Regions from separate parts of the Dorea chungnamensis genome, predicted to be linked through region 1. Evidence: riboswitches for the same ligand, from Rfam matches in the RefSeq annotation. Region 1 holds a riboswitch; each other region holds the start of a gene.
The links. Region 1 has a riboswitch for cobalamin ahead of ABE613_RS04175 (CobW family GTP-binding protein). Riboswitches for the same ligand answer to the same signal wherever they lie in the genome.
Positions count from the first base shown of each region.

Region 1 (5,969 bases):
TAAGTGCCATTCTTGTTATAGCTATGGCAGGAGTAATGCTTGCAGGATGCGGAAGCAAAGAGTCTTCAAGTGAAGACACAGCTGCTGAATCTACAGAAAAGAAAGAAGTTGTGAAAATTGGAATTCGTGCTGATATGGTAAATCAGCTGGAAGCTGTAAGAGATGAGATTGAAGCTCTTGGATATACAGTGGAAGAAAGTGTGTTTGATGACAGCATTCAGCCAGATGTAGCACTTGCAGAAGGAAGCCTTGATATGAACTGGTATCAGCATGGCCCTTATCTGGAAAGTTACAATGCAGAAAATGGAACAGATCTTGTTATGATTGAACCAAAAACTTTCTATCCTTTATTTGCAATGTATTCTAATAAATGGGATTCTGTGGAAGAGCTTCCAGATGGAGCAACTATTGGTCTTTGTAATGACGCAACAAATCAGGCACGTGGTCTGAATATGCTTCAAGCGCAAGGATTAATTACATTGGATGATTCTGTTGAAGTTCCTACAATGTACGATGTGAAAGAAAATCCTCATAACTTTAAGTTTATTGAAGCTGAGATGTCTGTGCTTCCACAGTCATTGGGAGATGCTGATGCAATCTGCCTTGCAGCTGGTCATATGGTAAATGCAGGACTTTCTGCAGAAGGATATCTTTGCCAGTCCGATGATAATGATACTTATGCTGTTGGATTTGCTGTAAGAAAAGAAGATAAAGATGCTGAATGGGCAAAAGAGATTGCAGAAGTTGTTCAGTGTGATGACCTGGCTGAGTATTTTAAAACAGAAAAACAGGGAACACAGATTCCATGCTGGGAATAATGAATTTAAATGATGGTAGGAGGAAAGGGGCAGACAGTTATTGGCTGTCCTTTTCGTCTTCCCAGTTAAATACAGGTGTGTTTGCCTGGGAAGGTGAAAAGGAGGAAGGTTGTGGGATTAGCATCGATTACATTATATAAGACATTGGTTATGGTATTTCTCGCATTAGTGGGGGTATTCGGCTATAAAACAGGAATTGTAGATGAAGAGATTAACAAAAAATTGTCGGATCTTGTACTGACACTTTTTACACCGATTCTGTTATTTACATCATTTCAAAAAGATTTTACGAAGGAATTATCATCAGGATTATGTATTTCTGTTTTGCTGTCGGTGATTGCATTTGGAATTATATGGTGTATATGTAAGGCAGTTGTATGCAAACAGGAGAAAAATTATGCAGCAGTGGAACACATTGCGCTTATGTATTCTAACTGCGGGTTTATTGGAATTCCGATGGCACAGGCCATTTTTGGCGAAGATGGAGTTTTTTATATGACAGCATATGTGGCATTGGCAAATTTCCTTTTGTGGTCGCATGGAATTATTGTGATGTCTGGGAAAATGAATCTCAAATCAGTGAAAAAGGTATTCACATCACCTACGATTATTGCGATTGTATTGGGCGTAATTTGTTTTGTTATACAGATCAGGATGCCGAAGATTATTGAGGAACCGTTAGAAATGATTGCAAATATGAATACGCCGATGGCTATGATGGTAGCGGGAATTAATATTGCACAGGCAGACTTAAAGCATACATTTCAAAAAAAAAGGTTGTATTGGCTGAGTTTTGTAAAATTAATCATTATGCCGATGTTATTAATTGGACTATTGAAAATGTTTTCGGTGGAAGATACGGTTAAGACGGTTATTGTATTGGCGACTGCCTGCCCAGTGGGAGTGACAGGAAGCCTGTTCGCACTTCGTTACGGAAAAGATGCCATATATGCATCAGAATTATTTGCAATGTCGACGATTATATCAATTGTAACAGTGCCGCTTATGATGCTGTTTTGTGGCGCGTAGGGAGGAATAAAAATGGAATTGATCAAATTAGAAATGACCCCAAAGGAACGTACAATTGCTTATGCACAAGGAGAGGAAGTAGATAGAATCCCGACCTCTCTTAGCGCAAGTGAGACTGTGCCGCCCTTATATGGAATTCCTATTAGTAAATATTATTTTTCGGCAGATTTGATGGTAGAGGTAGAGAGCCGTCTGGCGGAAGATTTCCATGCAGATAATATGGGAATTGGATTAGGACTAAGAACACTGGTAGAGGCATTAGGGACGAAACTAGAGTATCCAAAGCAAAATGTGTCTTATATTTTAGAACCGGCATTAAAAAGCTTTTCAGATGTGGAGAACATGGAGTTGGTGAATGTGGAAAAAGACGGAAGATTCCCCATTATTATTGAAGCGTTTGAACGGCTACAGGAAAGATTCGGATCAGAACGGGTTCTTGGCAGCGGTCTTGCAGGTCCACTTACAACAGCTGCCAGTCTGATTGGAACAGAAACGTTCTTAAAAGCAACAGTGAAAAATAAAGAAGGTGCACATCGACTTCTTCAATATAGCACAGATTGTATTGTGAAGTGCTGCAGAGATATGAATCAGAAACTGGGAATTAAGTTTATGTTATCAGAGCCAATGGCTTCTCGGGATCTTTTAAGTAAAAGACAGTTTAATGAATTCTTTGTGCCTTATCTGAAACAGGCTGTTAAAAGATTGAACGAATTTCAGGGAGCAACGTCTATTCATATTTGTGGACATACAAAAGACCGGTGGCAGGAAGTGGTTGATGCCGGTGTTTCAGGATTCTGGGTAGATAATTGTGAGAGCTTGAAAGAATTGAAAGAGGGTTATGGCAACAGAATTGCTATCAGCGGTAATCTAATGCCGGTAGATGTACTGAGAAATGGGACGGTTAAAGATATTGAAGAACATGTAAAAAAATGTATTGCAGATGCAGGCGATAATCCTTGTGGATATAATCTGTGCCCTGGATGTACAACCCCGGTAGGAACGCCGAAAGAGAATATGATTGCATTCATGAATGCGGCAGCAATCTACGGAAGAGGGGCGAAAAAAGGCTGTATGCCAAAAGGAATGATAGAAATATAATTCATAGGAATTGTCTATAAAACTATTGGAATTATCAATTGGGATGAAAAGATATTTTATGCTACCATATGAGTAGTAACATATATAGTGATGCATAGGCATTGAAAAGGAAATCTGGTGAGAGTCCAGAACAGCCCGCTCTACTGTATGACAGACGATAACCTGAATACCACTCTGGGATAGAGGAAGGCAGGATTAGAGGGAGAAGTTAAGTCAGGAGACCTGCTATATATGAACGAGCTTATCGGTGGGGAGAAAGCGGTGTGTTTACGCTGCTTTTTCTGCACCGTTTTTTTCTGCTATAAAGCATGTCTTAGGGGTGAGTGAATGGAAGTACAGATTGTATCAGGTTTTTTGGGAGCTGGAAAGACAACTTTTTTAAATAAATATCTACCACTTCTGAAGGGAAAAACGGTAGTCATAGAGAATGAGTTTGGGGATGTGGGACTTGATGGAGAATTGATTCAGGAGGATCTTCCGGTTAAAGAATTGTATGCAGGATGTATCTGCTGCAGTCTGGCGCTGGATTTCCAAAAAGGGATTAAAGAACTTGCAGAGCAGTTCCATCCGGATCGGATTGTTATTGAACCTTCTGGTGTGGGAAGACTTACAGATGTTGTAAAGGCCTGTGGCCGGGCAAAAGAAAAGGAAGGAATAGATCTTAGAATTACCAAATTGATTGTAATATTAGATATTACGGAGTTTGAAGATTATATAGATGGTTTCGGTGCGTTTTACCTGGATCAGATTCAAAATGCAGGACTTATATTATTGAGTAATCTGGAACAGGTGTCAAAAGAGGAAAAGAATCGATTGATTTCGGAGATAAGAGAGGTAAATCCCGATGCTGTTATATATGAAGATGACTGGCGTAAGATGGAAGGCGCAGCATTGTTAGAGCTTTTGGATATGACAGAAGATTATGAAAATAATCCGGAAGATGATATGGAAGAGATCATGATGTCGCCGGCTTTCGCAGATAAGATATTTTCCAGTATGTCAATAGAAAATGCCAGAGAAATGACTGCTCATGAATTAGAGAAGGCGTTGTATGGATTAAAGGATAAAAAATATGGAAAAGTCCTGCGTGCCAAAGGAATTGTAAAAGCAGGGGATGGAAGAGTGTTGCATTTTGATTTTACACCATCCATTGTGGAAGTGGCAGATATCTCGGATAACGGCAAAGGAACGAAAGTGGATAAGATTATTATTATAGGATGTAATCTGGATGAAACAGCGATTAGGGAGCTGTTTTCTATATAATGCAAGGAGGAAGCAAGATGCAGGCAAAGGAAGAGTTGTTGCAGAAGTTATCGGACTGTGTGTTTGATATGGAGGATGAGGAAGTTGTAGACGTGGTCAAAGAGTATATTGAATGCGGTTATGATCCACAGGAAGGTATGTTGGAAGGACTGGTTGATGGAATGAAGAGAGCCAGTGCCATGTATGAAGAAGGAGAATACTTTGTGCCGGAGCTGATTGTATGTTCTGATGCAATGTATGCCGGAATCGAAGAGTTCCAGAAATATCTGCCAGACACAGAAGACACAAGTATTGGTAAAGTGTTAATCGGTGTTGTAGAAGGAGATACTCATGACATTGGGAAGAATCTTGTGAGAATCATGATGGAGACCGGAGGATTCGATGTACATGATCTGGGACGAGATGTGCCTTTGGATGCATTCGTGGACTATATCAGAGATAATGATGTAGATATCTTATGTATGTCTTCGTTAATGACTACAACAATGCCGGGCATGGCTACAGTTATTGAGAAATTAAAAGAGGCAGGACTTCGTGATAAGGTCAAGATTATGGTCGGCGGAGCACCGGTATCTCCGGCGTTCGCAGAACGTATTGGTGCAGACGGATATACCAGAAGTGCGATTGAAGCAGTTGAGTTTGCAAAGAAGTTGGTCGGAGCAGCATAAGGAGGAAGAATACTATGATGGGAAAAAGAGAAGCGGTAAAGGCAATTTTGGAAGGAAAAGGCGCCGATAGGATTCCCGTAATTATGAATGCATTTTCACTTCCGGTTGCCCGCTATGGATATACAATGCCAGAGGCATTGATGGATCCAGAGAAGCTTACAAAATGTATGGTCGGTACCAGACGTGAACTTGGATATGATGGTTTGTGTGCTGGTGCATATAGTGGAATTGCCCGGATGATGGGTGGCCATCTTCCGAACAGTGAAGGTAAGATTGTCGGAGATGGGGATGATGTCGTACATTCATTAGAAGATATCAAAAAATTGCGTCCCTTTAAAGCTGAAGAGTGTATGGGATTAAAAGGGATATTAAAGACTATTGAGTTGATGCGAAAAGAAGAACCAGACGAGCCTATATTTGTAATCGTACATACACCGACGGCGGTAGCATTTACCTTAATGGGAGCAAAACCGGCATTTAAAGCGATGGTAAAGAATCCGGAATTGTTCCGTGCAATTTCTGATTATGTAGAAGATGCAGTCGTTGAGTCCTGTAAAGTACTTACGGATGCCGGGGTTGATTTCCTGTGGTTCCCGACACCGAATTTTGGTGGCTACTGTATTTCAAGAAGATCCTATGAAAAATGTATTTCGGAAAGTAATATTCGTGCATTAAAGAGAATCAAAGACGATGGAGCACCAATCGTGCTGCATACTTGTGGATTATATGATGACAGATTTGATCTGGTGTTAAATGAGTCTGGAGATGCTTGGCATATTTCTGATACCAGTACTAAGAAAATCAAAGAAGAATATGGAGATAAGGTAGCATTAATGGGAAGCATCCCTTGTGTCTCTGTTCTTCTGGAAGGAACAGAAGAAGAAGTGTACCAGTTCTCTTATAAAGAATGTATGGATGCTGCAAAGGATGGGCGGTTTATTTTGAGCGGAGACTGCGACGTACCGCCGTCAACGCCGGATGAGAACATGAGGGCAGCAATCAGAGCTGCAAAGGATGCAGAAAAAGTATTGTTCGGATAGGAGAATTATTATGGGAGACATCAAAGATTTTCACTGTACCTATGATAATTCAG
Region 1 is NZ_JBDOHT010000003.1:176,873-182,841, forward strand. It holds gene ABE613_RS04160 (MetQ/NlpA family ABC transporter substrate-binding protein) at 1-818, shown strand, start outside; gene ABE613_RS04165 (AEC family transporter) at 930-1,847, shown strand; gene ABE613_RS04170 (uroporphyrinogen decarboxylase family protein) at 1,860-2,945, shown strand; cobalamin riboswitch at 3,014-3,189, shown strand; gene ABE613_RS04175 (CobW family GTP-binding protein) at 3,273-4,208, shown strand; gene ABE613_RS04180 (cobalamin B12-binding domain-containing protein) at 4,226-4,876, shown strand; gene ABE613_RS04185 (uroporphyrinogen decarboxylase family protein) at 4,891-5,916, shown strand; gene ABE613_RS04190 (uroporphyrinogen decarboxylase family protein) at 5,927-5,969, shown strand, end outside.

Region 2 (5,969 bases), on a different contig from region 1:
TACGATTTCTCCATTGGTTCCAATATCAATGAATAATACATTGCCTTTTTCTTTCTCCAACTCACACACATAAGCGCCAGCCACAATATCTGCCCCTATATACGCGGAAACGGATGGAAGACAATAAAGCCTTGCTCCCTTCGCCGCATGTATTCCAATCGAATCAGCTGGAATATCCTTTGATTTTACGAACATTGGAGCATACGGTGCCCTTCCGATCGGAGTTGCATCTATTCCCAGAAGCATATGCATCATCGTACAGTTGGCACCTACCGTAATTTCATAGATCTGTTCTTTTAAGACTCCTGCCTGTCCGCAAATATCCTGAATCATATCATTAATGGATTCCACAATAGCACCGCGAAGTTTTTCTACTCCATCCAGAGGATGCTCTAATTCATAGGTAATTCTCGTAAGAACATCCAGTCCAAAATGCTTCTGTGCATTAATCATAGATGCATTAGCCAGCTCTTTCCCTGTATGCATATCAATCAATGCACATACGACAGTTGTCGTTCCAATATCAATTGCTACACCATACAAGGAATCTGAAGTGTCACCTTCTTCAACCTGTATCACTTCACCATTATGCAGAACAACTGTAACCTGTCCCGGGGCGAATGTCGCAGACTGAAGAGCCGGAAAACTGATATTATCCATTCTAAGCTGCTCTTTTATCTGGTCTTCCCAAGGTGTCTGGTCGCTTAATGTGGGTTTATGAATCTCTATTACTCGTTTTTCAATATCACAGTCAAATGTAAAATCCGGGATATAGCCCGTAGTCAGAACCTCATGTTTCCGTTCTTTTCCAAGAAGTTCAATCTCCAGATCATCTTCCGGTCTGACCAGACAGGACAGACGGATTCCTGCTTCCAGTTCTTCAGATTTCAAAAGCTTTCTCTCCGTCTCACAGGCCTCTGGGATATTTCCGCCAAGAATCTTCACACGGCATTTCCCACATACTCCTTTCCCATTACAGGGATTGTCCACAAATATCTTCTCAGCAAGAAGAATCTCCAACAATGTTTTTCCTACTGTATACTCATAACTCTTTCCTGCCGGCTGTACTGTTATCTTAGGCATCAGCTAGTACCTCTTCTTTTAATGTTTTTAAAATTGTCTGTATATTCGCAAGCGGTGACTTTGTTCCCAGACCACACGCCGGTGAAATGATATCCGAGCCGCCGGCAACACAGCTGCGAGTCAGCTTCGCCACACGCTCCGGATCTCCAAACTCCAATGCATAGGTACTGACATTTCCCATCAGAACACGATCTTCCAGATGCTTTCTTGCCTCAGACATTGGCACGACAGAGTCGAAACTTAATGCATCACTGTGTACCATATCAATCTGTTTATATACACTTTTCATCTGTCCACAGATATGCACGATAGTTCCCATCTTCTCATCCTGAAGTCCATCCAGAACCATATTCAGATATTTTACTGCATATTCTTCAAAATATTTTGGCCCCAGAATCTCTCCTGTACCACTCGGATCTGAGATTGCAATAACATCTGCTCCAGCCTCGATCTGTGCTCTGGCAAAATCAATAATCTGCTCCGTCACAAACGTCATATATTCATGGGCCTCTTTCTTGTGTTTTCTGAGATCCTTATAAAAATTCACAGGTTCCATTACAGAACTTGCTGTACTGATTGGTCCGGTAATATTTCCAACGATTGGTACATCCAGATTCTTAGCTTTTAAAATACGGATAGCATCTAAAACTACCTTTGCACGGCCCTCTTCATGATTTACCGGCTTTAGTTGCTTCCAATCCAGTACAGAATCGATGGCATACCCCGTCACATGAGGCTCGAATATCTTCGTTCCCATGGTCACTTCTGCCCCCATGGCCTCTGCCTCTACAGTCATACAGAACGGTACTCCCACATTTTCAAAGCATCCATTCTCATAATTCGCCAACGCAAGCTTTGCCATCATCTCAGCATCCGTATGTGCCTCCGGCCATGTCACCCCACAAGTATCCATCAACTCTGACGTAATCATATTCATCATTCCACCCGGGCAAATGCACGGAGGTCGATCTACCTCTTCATGATGGAACACTTTTTCCAAACGTTCTTTCTCTGTCAACATGTATTGCCTCCTTATTACGCAATTCCCATCAAACGCTTAGCAAGCTTCACCGCTTCTACTGCATTTACAGAATATCCATCTGCTCCGATCTCATCTGCATATTTCTGAGAAATCGGACTTCCACCAACCATAATCTTGAACTGATCACGGATCCCACGCTCTTTTAACTTATCTATAACGGTCTTCATACCAATCATGGTAGTTGTCATCAGTGTTGACATACAGATAATAGAAGCACCTACTTCCACTGCCTTATCTACAAAATTATCTAACGGGACATCTCTTCCTAAATCATACATTTCAAACCCTGCTGTGTCCAGCATAATCTTTACAAGATTCTTACCGATATCATGGGTATCTCCTTCTACTACACCGATAACAACTTTTGGTTTTTCTACACCGGTATCATCCGCAGGAAGATGCGGACGAAGCACGTCTAATCCTGCATACATTGCATCAGAACAGAGCAATACATCCGTAACGAAATATTCTTCTGCATCGTACAAATCACTCGCCTTATTCATTCCATCTACAAGTCCATCCATAATACCATCAAACGCTGGGTATCCTGCTTCCAGATATTCATTCGCAACATCTACGACCTCTTCGTCCTCCATTTCAACTACACATTCAGATAACGCTTCCAGTAATTCCTCTTTTGATCTTGCCATGATCATTTCCTCCTAAAACTTATTAATCAAGATTAACATCTATTGATTCTATAAACTACCTCTTAATCTTCTTGCAATCCTTTCGGCAGGCATCCTATTTTCGCACCACGCCCATATTTTCTTGCTGCATAGATAAGAGCTTCCATATTCTCTTTAGATGTACCAAACGGCGTCTGACATCCGACGTTAAGCTGGAATCCTTTTGGACTGTCTCCTGCCTTTTCAATACATTCTTTACAGGACGCAATCACCTCATCAATCGTACCATTTAACATAACATCTACTGGCGGTACATTTCCCATTAACATCACTTTATCTCCAATCGCTTCTTTTGCCTCAGCAAGATCTTCGCAATTATCTATACTAAATGCACATACTCCACTATTTGCAATGTCGTTCCAGATTGGTTTTGTCTTTCCACAAATATGGATCATCGGCGGCTGTCCTGTTATTTCATAAAGCCCATCAATTAACTCTTTCAAATATGGGTAAGAAAACTCATCGAACTGCTTTTTACTCAAAATATCCGAGCAGGTCACCGGATCAGATATAAATACAGAACATGGTCCAAATTCTTTACAAAATGCTTCTACCCATTTTAATGAACATTCATTGGAAAGTTTCAAAAGCTTTTTCAACATTTCCGGATTCTTTCTGGTATCTCTTAACATTAAGTCCACCGGCCTGATCGCAGCTGCACATGACACCGGCCCTGTCACACCTGTGCTGATTGGATAATCCGGCAACAGTTTTTTTAATTGCTTTGCCATCTCAATCATTGGAGTGAGAACTGGATTGTCATATGGGTCCACGACTTTTAATTTATCAAAATCTGCATAATCCATAAGGACATGTTCTTCGATTCGAGGCACTCCGTATTCCGGTGTAAAAAGTTTCGATCCAAGTGCTACTCCAATGGTTCTTAAATCCGGCCCAACACCAAATCCAAAGTTGTTATATGTCACATCTTTTTCCCTGATGACCTTTGCCATAACTTCCGGATCTTCGCTCATTTGTTTCGTTGAATATCCCATCAGATTGGCAATCGCCATCTCTGGGGCAAGAATTCCATATGGAATGCAGTCCACTTCCTCCCCTTTCATGTATGCTGCCATACGTTCAGAAGGTGTCATCTCTTCTTTCTGTTCATTCATCAACTTTTTCAGCTCTTGATAATCCATTTTTTACCTCCTAAAATAAAATACGGTACGAAAAAACAGCGTAAACACTGCCTTTCCCCACCGAAATCTCCTGAAAATATATAGCAGGTCTCCTGACTCGACTTCATCCTCTGGATTTCCTTCCCCAAAAGTAAAACATCTTGAGTGGTCAATAAAACCATCGTCCGTCACACAGTAGAGCGGGCTGCTTCGGACTCTCACCGAATTCCCTTTTCAACAATTTTCATTGTCACTATATACGTTTACATTTCAAGTTTATCATGTAAATTAACATTTTCCAAATCGGTTATTACTATAATAAAAGTCTTATATAGACAGTTTCTATTCTACGGGTTTTTCATCTCTAAATGATTCATTCACTTAATGTTTTCGTTCTGACAAACTATAATACAGATAAATATATTACAGGAAACGCTGCTTGAAAAAGAATAACATCAGAGAGGAGTTTCGCACACCAACAGATCTGGTCGGGTGCGAGGCTCCCCTTTTATGTATATTTTTATCCTAATTTTGTCAATTGTTCTAATATCTCTAATGATTTAAATCTTTTTCCTACGTAAGTTTCCAGATATCTTCCGGTCACCTTTCCCAGTTCCCGAAGCACTTCATCAGATACGGTAAAGGTATATAGTTTTTCCACCGGCGTTCCCACAATATATTGAAGCGTATAGATTGTAGAGGGATTCAGCACCATTCCATCCGAAACATCTCTTCTGCATCTGTCACAGAGCAGACCTCCACGTCTAACACTGAACACCATTGGTCTTTCTCTGTCACCGCATCCTACACACTGGAAAACCTGTGGTCCTTCTCCATTGATACTGACCGTTTTCAGCTCGTAGATATATCGAATCAGCAGATTTGGTATATGGGGATTTACAAGTGCCCGAAGAGTCTGATACAAAAGCTTTAAAAGCTGAGTCTCATCGTTAGCTTCTCTTGCATAATAATTGGCCAGTTCCATAAAATAGAATCCGTAATATGCCCCTTCAACATCCATACGCAGCTCCTGAAAGTAATTGGAAATAGAGGCCGACACCAATGTATATGATGTCCGCCCCTCATAAACTGTAAATTCTCCAAAGGAAAATGGACTCGTCACTCCCATCAGTGCACTGTTAGGCCTTCTTGCGCCGCGGGCAAATGCTGCAATCTTCCCTCGTTCTTTTGTCAGAATTACCACTCGTCTGTCATATTCGCCGACAGGAGCTGCCTGCAGGACCAGGCCTGTCACTGTAATCTGATTCACCGTTTATTCCACCTTCATGGTCTTTTATTATCTGTTTACAAATCTGCATTCCCTTATAGCAAAGATAATCTGTCACTTTTCCCGTCTCCAGAAAACGCTCCCAGTACTCTTCTTCCATGAAATCACCTCATCCTCTGTTGATAGGATTAGGTTCTCCCAGAAAAGGCTGATTTTATTCTTCATCCCGATATCCAAAATTTTTCATTAGATATTCGCTGTCTCGCCAGTCCTTCTTTACCTTAACCCAGAGTTTCAGATTCACTTGACAATCCAGCATTTTCTCAATCTCATAGCGGGCTGTGCTGCCAATCTTTTTCAACATATTTCCTTGTTTTCCAATAATTATCCCCTTGTGGGAGTCTCTCTCACAGATGATGGTCGCATTAATATGCATTACCTTCTTCTGCATCTTCATCTGGTCAATTGCCACCGCAATTCCATGTGGAATCTCATCCTGCAGACAATGAAGTGCTTTTTCGCGAATCAGCTCTGCTACGATCTGACGCTCCGGCTGATCAGTAATGGTATCCTCATCATAAAACTGTGGTCCATAAGGAAGATACTTCATGATCACTCGTATCAACTCATCCGTATTATCCCCGTTTCTTGCAGACACCGGAACAATTTCCGCAAAATCGCAGACATCCTTATACGCTGCAATTGCCGGCAATACCTCTTCCTTCTTCACACTGTCAATCTTATTAATAACCAGAATAATTGGGGTATGAACTCTCTGAAGCTGCTTGGCAATGTGCTGCTCACCT
Region 2 is NZ_JBDOHT010000005.1:138,824-144,792, reverse strand. It holds gene ABE613_RS06255 (ASKHA domain-containing protein) at 1-1,083, opposite strand, end outside; gene ABE613_RS06250 (methylcobamide:CoM methyltransferase MtbA) at 1,076-2,104, opposite strand; gene ABE613_RS06245 (cobalamin B12-binding domain-containing protein) at 2,119-2,775, opposite strand; gene ABE613_RS06240 (uroporphyrinogen decarboxylase family protein) at 2,838-3,956, opposite strand; cobalamin riboswitch at 4,022-4,208, opposite strand; gene recO (DNA repair protein RecO) at 4,456-5,205, opposite strand; gene era (GTPase Era) at 5,378-5,969, opposite strand, start outside.
Region 2: it holds a riboswitch for cobalamin, as region 1 does, so the genes downstream of both, ABE613_RS06240 (uroporphyrinogen decarboxylase family protein) here and ABE613_RS04175 (CobW family GTP-binding protein) in region 1, are expected to answer to the same signal.

Region 3 (5,969 bases), on a different contig from region 1:
ATGGACTAGTTTTATTATAGCCTGGAATAGGAGAGAATTCCAGATATATGAAGAACAATCTTTATTTAATTCCATATATTGACTAATGGGTGAGAAGAATGAATGGAATTATATGGACTTTTTTGGGAACTTTATTGACGCTTTCTGTGACGACACTTGGAGCAGCAGGAGTATTTTTCGTAAAAAAGGAGATTGGAGGAAGATTACAGAGTGGATTTCTGGGGTTTGCCGGCGGTGTGATGATTGCGGCTTCGGTATGGTCTTTGCTGTTGCCGGGAATCGAATACGCAGAAGAGAATGGACAGATTAGCTGGCTGGTCATTACCTGTGGTTTTTTGATAGGTGTATGGCTGTTGATTCTAGTGGATTATTTGATTCGAAAGTGGGAGAGTTTTCAGGTTAAAAGGAATACGGCGATGCTGGTGACGGCAATTACAGCGCACAATATCCCGGAAGGAATGGCGATAGGCATTGCATTTGCATTGGCAGCTCAAGATCTTCAGGATGCATCAAGGTTGTCAGGGGCCATTGCTTTAACGGTCGGTATTGCAATTCAGAATTTTCCAGAAGGGACTGCCGTTGCATTGCCACTAATTAACAATGGAATAAGTAAGAAAAAAGCCTTTTTTATTGGGAGCATGTCGGCGGTTGTGGAGCCAGTCTTTGGAGTTCTGGCAGCTGCAGCAGCAAATCTGGTGCAGGGAGGGATGCCATGGTTTCTGGCATTTGCAGCAGGAGCCATGATTTATGTCGTAGTACAGGAGCTGATACCGGAAGCATATATCGGAGAAGAAGAAAAATCAGGGACGTTGGGATTTATTGTGGGATTTCTTGTGATGATGATTCTGGATGTCGCGTTTGGATAAGGGAGTAAATTGTATAGTAAATATGCATAGAAAAACCAGAGTAAGTGAAAAAATAAACAATAATAGTAATAAAATCGGGGTTGTGATATACTAATTTAATATGAGAGTAATAAAAAAGATACTGATGAGGAGGACTTATGGAAAAGAAAAAGTTAAGTATGCCTGTGAAGACATTAATAGGATTAGCGCTTGGTGTCATAGCGGGATTGGCATTGCAGAATCATGCTGATTTTGCCAATACATATATCAGCCCATTTGGAACATTGTTCCTGAACTGCATCAAGATGATTGTTGTACCAATGGTATTTTCTTCAATTATCGTGGGCGTATGTGGAATCGGTGATGCAAAAAAGATTGGAAGAATCGGCGGAAAGACAGTGGTATATTTCTTATGTACAACTGCTTGTGCAGCAACACTTGGTATTATTGTGTCCAATATATTTAAGATTGGTCAGGGCTTTGAGATTACAGGAGAAGTTGCAGAGGTAACGATTCCGGAGAGTACGGGAGTTATCAATACCTTAGTTAATATTATTCCGTCAAATCCGATACAATCACTGGCAAATGGAGATATGCTCCAGATTATTGCGTTTGCCATTGTCATTGGCGGCGGAATTGTGATGATTGGAGATAAGGGTAAACCAATTCTCAAAGCATTCGATTCACTGGCTGAAGCAATGTATGCCATTACCGGAGTGATTATGAAGTTTACACCTGTTGCAGTATTTGCGTTGATTACACCGATTGTGGCAGAAAATGGGGCAGAAGTACTGCTTCCGTTGGTCAGTGTGGTTCTGGCAGTTTATGGTACTTGTATATTGCATGCAATCATTGTATATTCATCTTCTGTAAAATTATTTTCCGGCGTGGGACCAAAAGAATTCTTTCAAAAAGCAGCAGAAGCAATCGTATTTGCTTTTACTTCAGCAAGTAGTTCAGCGACATTGCCATATTCTATGAAATCAGCAGAACAGTTGGGTGTCACAGAAGAGGTGCGTTCTTTTGTACTTCCGCTCGGTTCTACGATCAATATGGACGGAACTGCTATTTATCAGGGAATCTGTGCATTATTTATTGCAAATGTATATGGAATTCATCTGAGTCTGGTGCAGCAGATTACAATTGTGCTGACGTGTACATTTGCGTCTATAGGGGCGGCAGGAATCCCAGGGTCTGCAATGGTCATGCTTTCCATGGTTCTGCAGTCTGTAGGGCTTCCGCTGGAAGGTATCGGACTGGTGGCTGGAATCGACCGGATTACAGATATGGCTCCAACGGCTACGAACATTACTGGAGATATTGCATGTTCTGTTGTGATTCAGGCAACTGAGAACAAAAAACAGAAGGAGAGATCGGATGGTGAATGTCTGTAGAATATTATTTGCGGCAGGATTCTTAAGTTTATTGGCAATGATAGCCTATAATGATTGGAAGACAATGAAGATTCCGAACAAATTAATCATAATAACTGGAGGGGTTGGTCTGGCATCAACCCCTTTTTTCACAGAAATCAGTCTGATGGAGAGAGGAATCGGCGTCTTATGTATCAGCATACTGCTTCTCATTATTACGTGTATTGTTCCGGGAAGCTTCGGCGGCGGTGATATCAAACTCACGGCTGTCTGTGGATGGTATCTTGGATGGCGGTGTATGATGCTTGCATTCGTAATGGCGGTATTTAGCGCAGGAATCTATGTAGTATGGATTCTGGTGCAAAAAAAAGTTGGATATAAAACATCATTTCCATTTGGGCCATTCTTATGCCTTGGTATGGCTACAGCTTATTTTTTGAGAATGTGAAAAAGGAAGGACTTTCTTTGGGAAATATTGTAATTGGCTGATAAGTTTGCTACAATGAGGTAGTGATTGATAATATCAAATATATGGGGTTTTCAGTGCCAGACAGATGTTCATCTGTAGGGGTAAAAGGGAATCAGGTGCAAGTCCTGAGCGATCCGGTCACTGTAAGCAAGGAGTAAGGCTCTGATATGCCATTGCATATATTTTATATGTGAGAAGGTGCAGCCGAGCGTTGATATGTAAGTCAGGAAACCTGCTGAAAATGTTGGTGAATAGCTTCCGAAGAAAGTGTTTTCATGTAATAAAGTAAAAGTTGTGGGAAAATATTTTTCACAGCTCTTGAAGAATGTCTGCTTTCGGAATGATAGCAGATTTTTTTTGCAATACCAACAAGGGGCCACTTCCCCAGAAGGCCGAAAATAATCAAAAGGAGAGGATTTAAGTGAAAAGCAACACGAAAAAATTTCTTGCCCTTCTTCTGGCTGTGGCTATGGTAGTAACACCTGTGACCTCGCTTCGAGCAGAAGAGCCGAATGTACAAGGACAGGAAAATGCAGAGAATGAACAGCAAGAAGAAGTGGTAGAAGGAGAAGAAGCTGAACAGGGAAATCCTTCTGATATTCCGCAGAATGTAGAACCTTCGAAGACCGAAGAGAAAGTGGAGAATCCACAGACAATGGAGAATGAAACAGTACAGCTGGAGAATCAGCAAAATATTTCTGAAAATGAGGAAATTACCACAACTGAGATAATAAATCAAAGTCTATTAGGAGTACCAATGCTCTTAGAAGAAGGTGAGGTTGATAATACTAGTATCCAGATTCCAACCGGAGATGTGGGAATAAAGGTATTAAAGGTTTCTGATAATACAGAATATAAAATGTTTAAAATAGCAAATTCAGAAGCAGTTATTAGTGGAAATCAGATTAATATCAGCATGTATACAGCCAATGTAAGTTACAGTAAGATTTATCTTGGAAATGTTGAAGATGCAACGTTGGAAAAAGCAATAGACGGAATAGAAGTTAATCAAGACGGGAAATCAGGATGGGTATTTAATTTCTCCGTGTCAGTATCTGACGCAGGTAGCAATGTACCAATCGCTTTATATAATCCAGGTGAAGGAAAGGGATGGTATAAAACAACTCCTTTGGTACTTCAGATTCCAGCAGAAATAGTTGGAGAAACAGAGCCGGATCCAATTCCAACACCAGGTGCTTTGGAGAATGGAAGATATATAATAAATGCAACTTGTACAGAGGGAATGTTTAGCATTGATAATTGCATACTCACAGTTGATAATGGTATGATGACGGCAGAATTGACTCTAAGCACTAAAAAAACAGGTTATGATTATTTGTTTGTTGGTTCAGGAGAAGATGCAGAAAAAGGTTCAGGATGGATAGGAGCTAGAAAGGAATATAAAGAGGGGGATACAACCTACCGTACATTTGATATTCCTGTTCTTGTTCTGGATAAGGAAATTTTAATTGCTGCACATTCAATCGCGAATGATGAGTGGTATGATCGTCATGTTACATTTTCTTCTGAAGGTGCGCAAAAAGTAACAGATTCAGATTCTGGGAATAATTCGTCTGGCAGCACAGGCAACACTGGTAATTCAGGTTCCAGCGGCAGCACCGGTTCTTCCGGCAGTCAGAATAATAGCAATCCAGATTCCGAATCCAAGTATGAGTCTGACTTAAGCGGTTCGACTGGAAAAGTGAACAATACCACCAAGTTAAAAGACGGCGTCTATACACCAGACAGCTTCACATGGTCGGGTGGAACCGGACGTGTAAGCATTTCTTGTACAAAGATTACAATAACGAACGGTCAGGCATATGCGACAATCGTATTCAGCAGTCCGAATTACAGTTATGTAAAGGCTAACGGCAATAAATACTATGCTACAGTTGTGGGCGGAACTTCTGTTTTTACGATTCCGGTTGAGTTGAATAAAAATAACCAGATTATTGGTATGACAACGGCGATGTCAACGGCACATGAAGTTGCTTACAATATCTTTATATATCTTGCAGCAGCAGGAGAAGCAGACGACAAAACAGTTATTGGAAGCGGTATGGGAAGCAGCAAGAAACTGGACGAAGAGGCACCGGATATTCTTGGTTTAGAATACGAAGATGAAGTGACTTTGGATTATGCTGAGTACTTTAAGATCTATAAATATGAACAGGGCATTACGCTTCTTGAGATTGATCTGGTATCAGGTACGGTAAGAGAAGATGCAGAGGACGAAGAGACAGAGAAAGATTCTAAGAAGAAGGTTGAGTCAGAAGACGAGACAGAGAATGTAGAAGATGATGATTCGGCAGAAACTTCGGAGGAAACGGCTTCGAATGTTCAGACACAGGAAGAGATCGTAGCAGAGCTTTATAAAGAAAATGTTGTGAAATATCTGATCGTTCCGGAAGGTGTAGAGATTCCGGCCGGACTTGATAAAGAAGTTGTTGTGATCCAACAGCCGGTTGATAAGACATATGCGGCTTCCGATGATATTCTGGAACAGTTGGAACAGATGGATATGCTGGATCAGGTGGTAGCAGTTGCCTGTGAGGAAGATGACTGTAAGATTGATGCGATAGCAGATAAGATGGAGAAGGAAGAAATATCCTTTGCAGGTACATATGAGGAACCGGACTTTAAGAAATTAATCAGCAGTAAATGTAATCTTGCCCTTCTTCCGTCTGACATTCTTCCGCAGGAAGATGAGAAAAAAGACCTGACAGTAGAAGAACAGGAAGAGCGTTTCTTTGAACAGACAGAGAAATATGCGCTTCTTGATATCCCGGTGGTTATAGATCGTTCTGCAGATGAAGAAGAAGAGCTGGCACAGAAGGAATGGGTAAAGATTTATGGAGCCATTTTCGGATGTGAAGAGAAAGCAGAAGAGCTTTTTCATGCGGCTGCAATAGCAAAAAAATAATACGGTAGAGACAGGGACGGCGTAACGGCCGTCTCTGTTAATGGAGTTGGTGAAATGAAAAAAAACAGGAAGAAAATAGTCAGTCTGATTCTGGTTCTGCTGATGGTGATGGAAGGAATTATTGGATGTGCTTCTGAGAGTAAAGAGACAGTTGATGATGCAGGGCAATCAGAAGAGACGATACAGACAGAGCAGAAAGAGGAAAGTAAGCAGGCTTTGGAGATTCCCGGGCTTACTTATGAACGGACACTGGAACTTGATTATGCAGAGGGCTTCGATGTATATTATTATAATGATGGCTATGAAGTGATCGAAGTCTATGACAGTGCAACGTATCTGCTTGTACCGGAAGATGG
Region 3 is NZ_JBDOHT010000009.1:113,918-119,886, reverse strand. It holds gene ABE613_RS09715 (ZIP family metal transporter) at 99-866, shown strand; gene ABE613_RS09710 (dicarboxylate/amino acid:cation symporter) at 1,004-2,239, shown strand; gene ABE613_RS09705 (prepilin peptidase) at 2,223-2,666, shown strand; cobalamin riboswitch at 2,743-2,941, shown strand; gene ABE613_RS09700 (hypothetical protein) at 3,109-5,613, shown strand; gene ABE613_RS09695 (ABC transporter substrate-binding protein) at 5,668-5,969, shown strand, end outside.
Region 3: it holds a riboswitch for cobalamin, as region 1 does, so the genes downstream of both, ABE613_RS09700 (hypothetical protein) here and ABE613_RS04175 (CobW family GTP-binding protein) in region 1, are expected to answer to the same signal.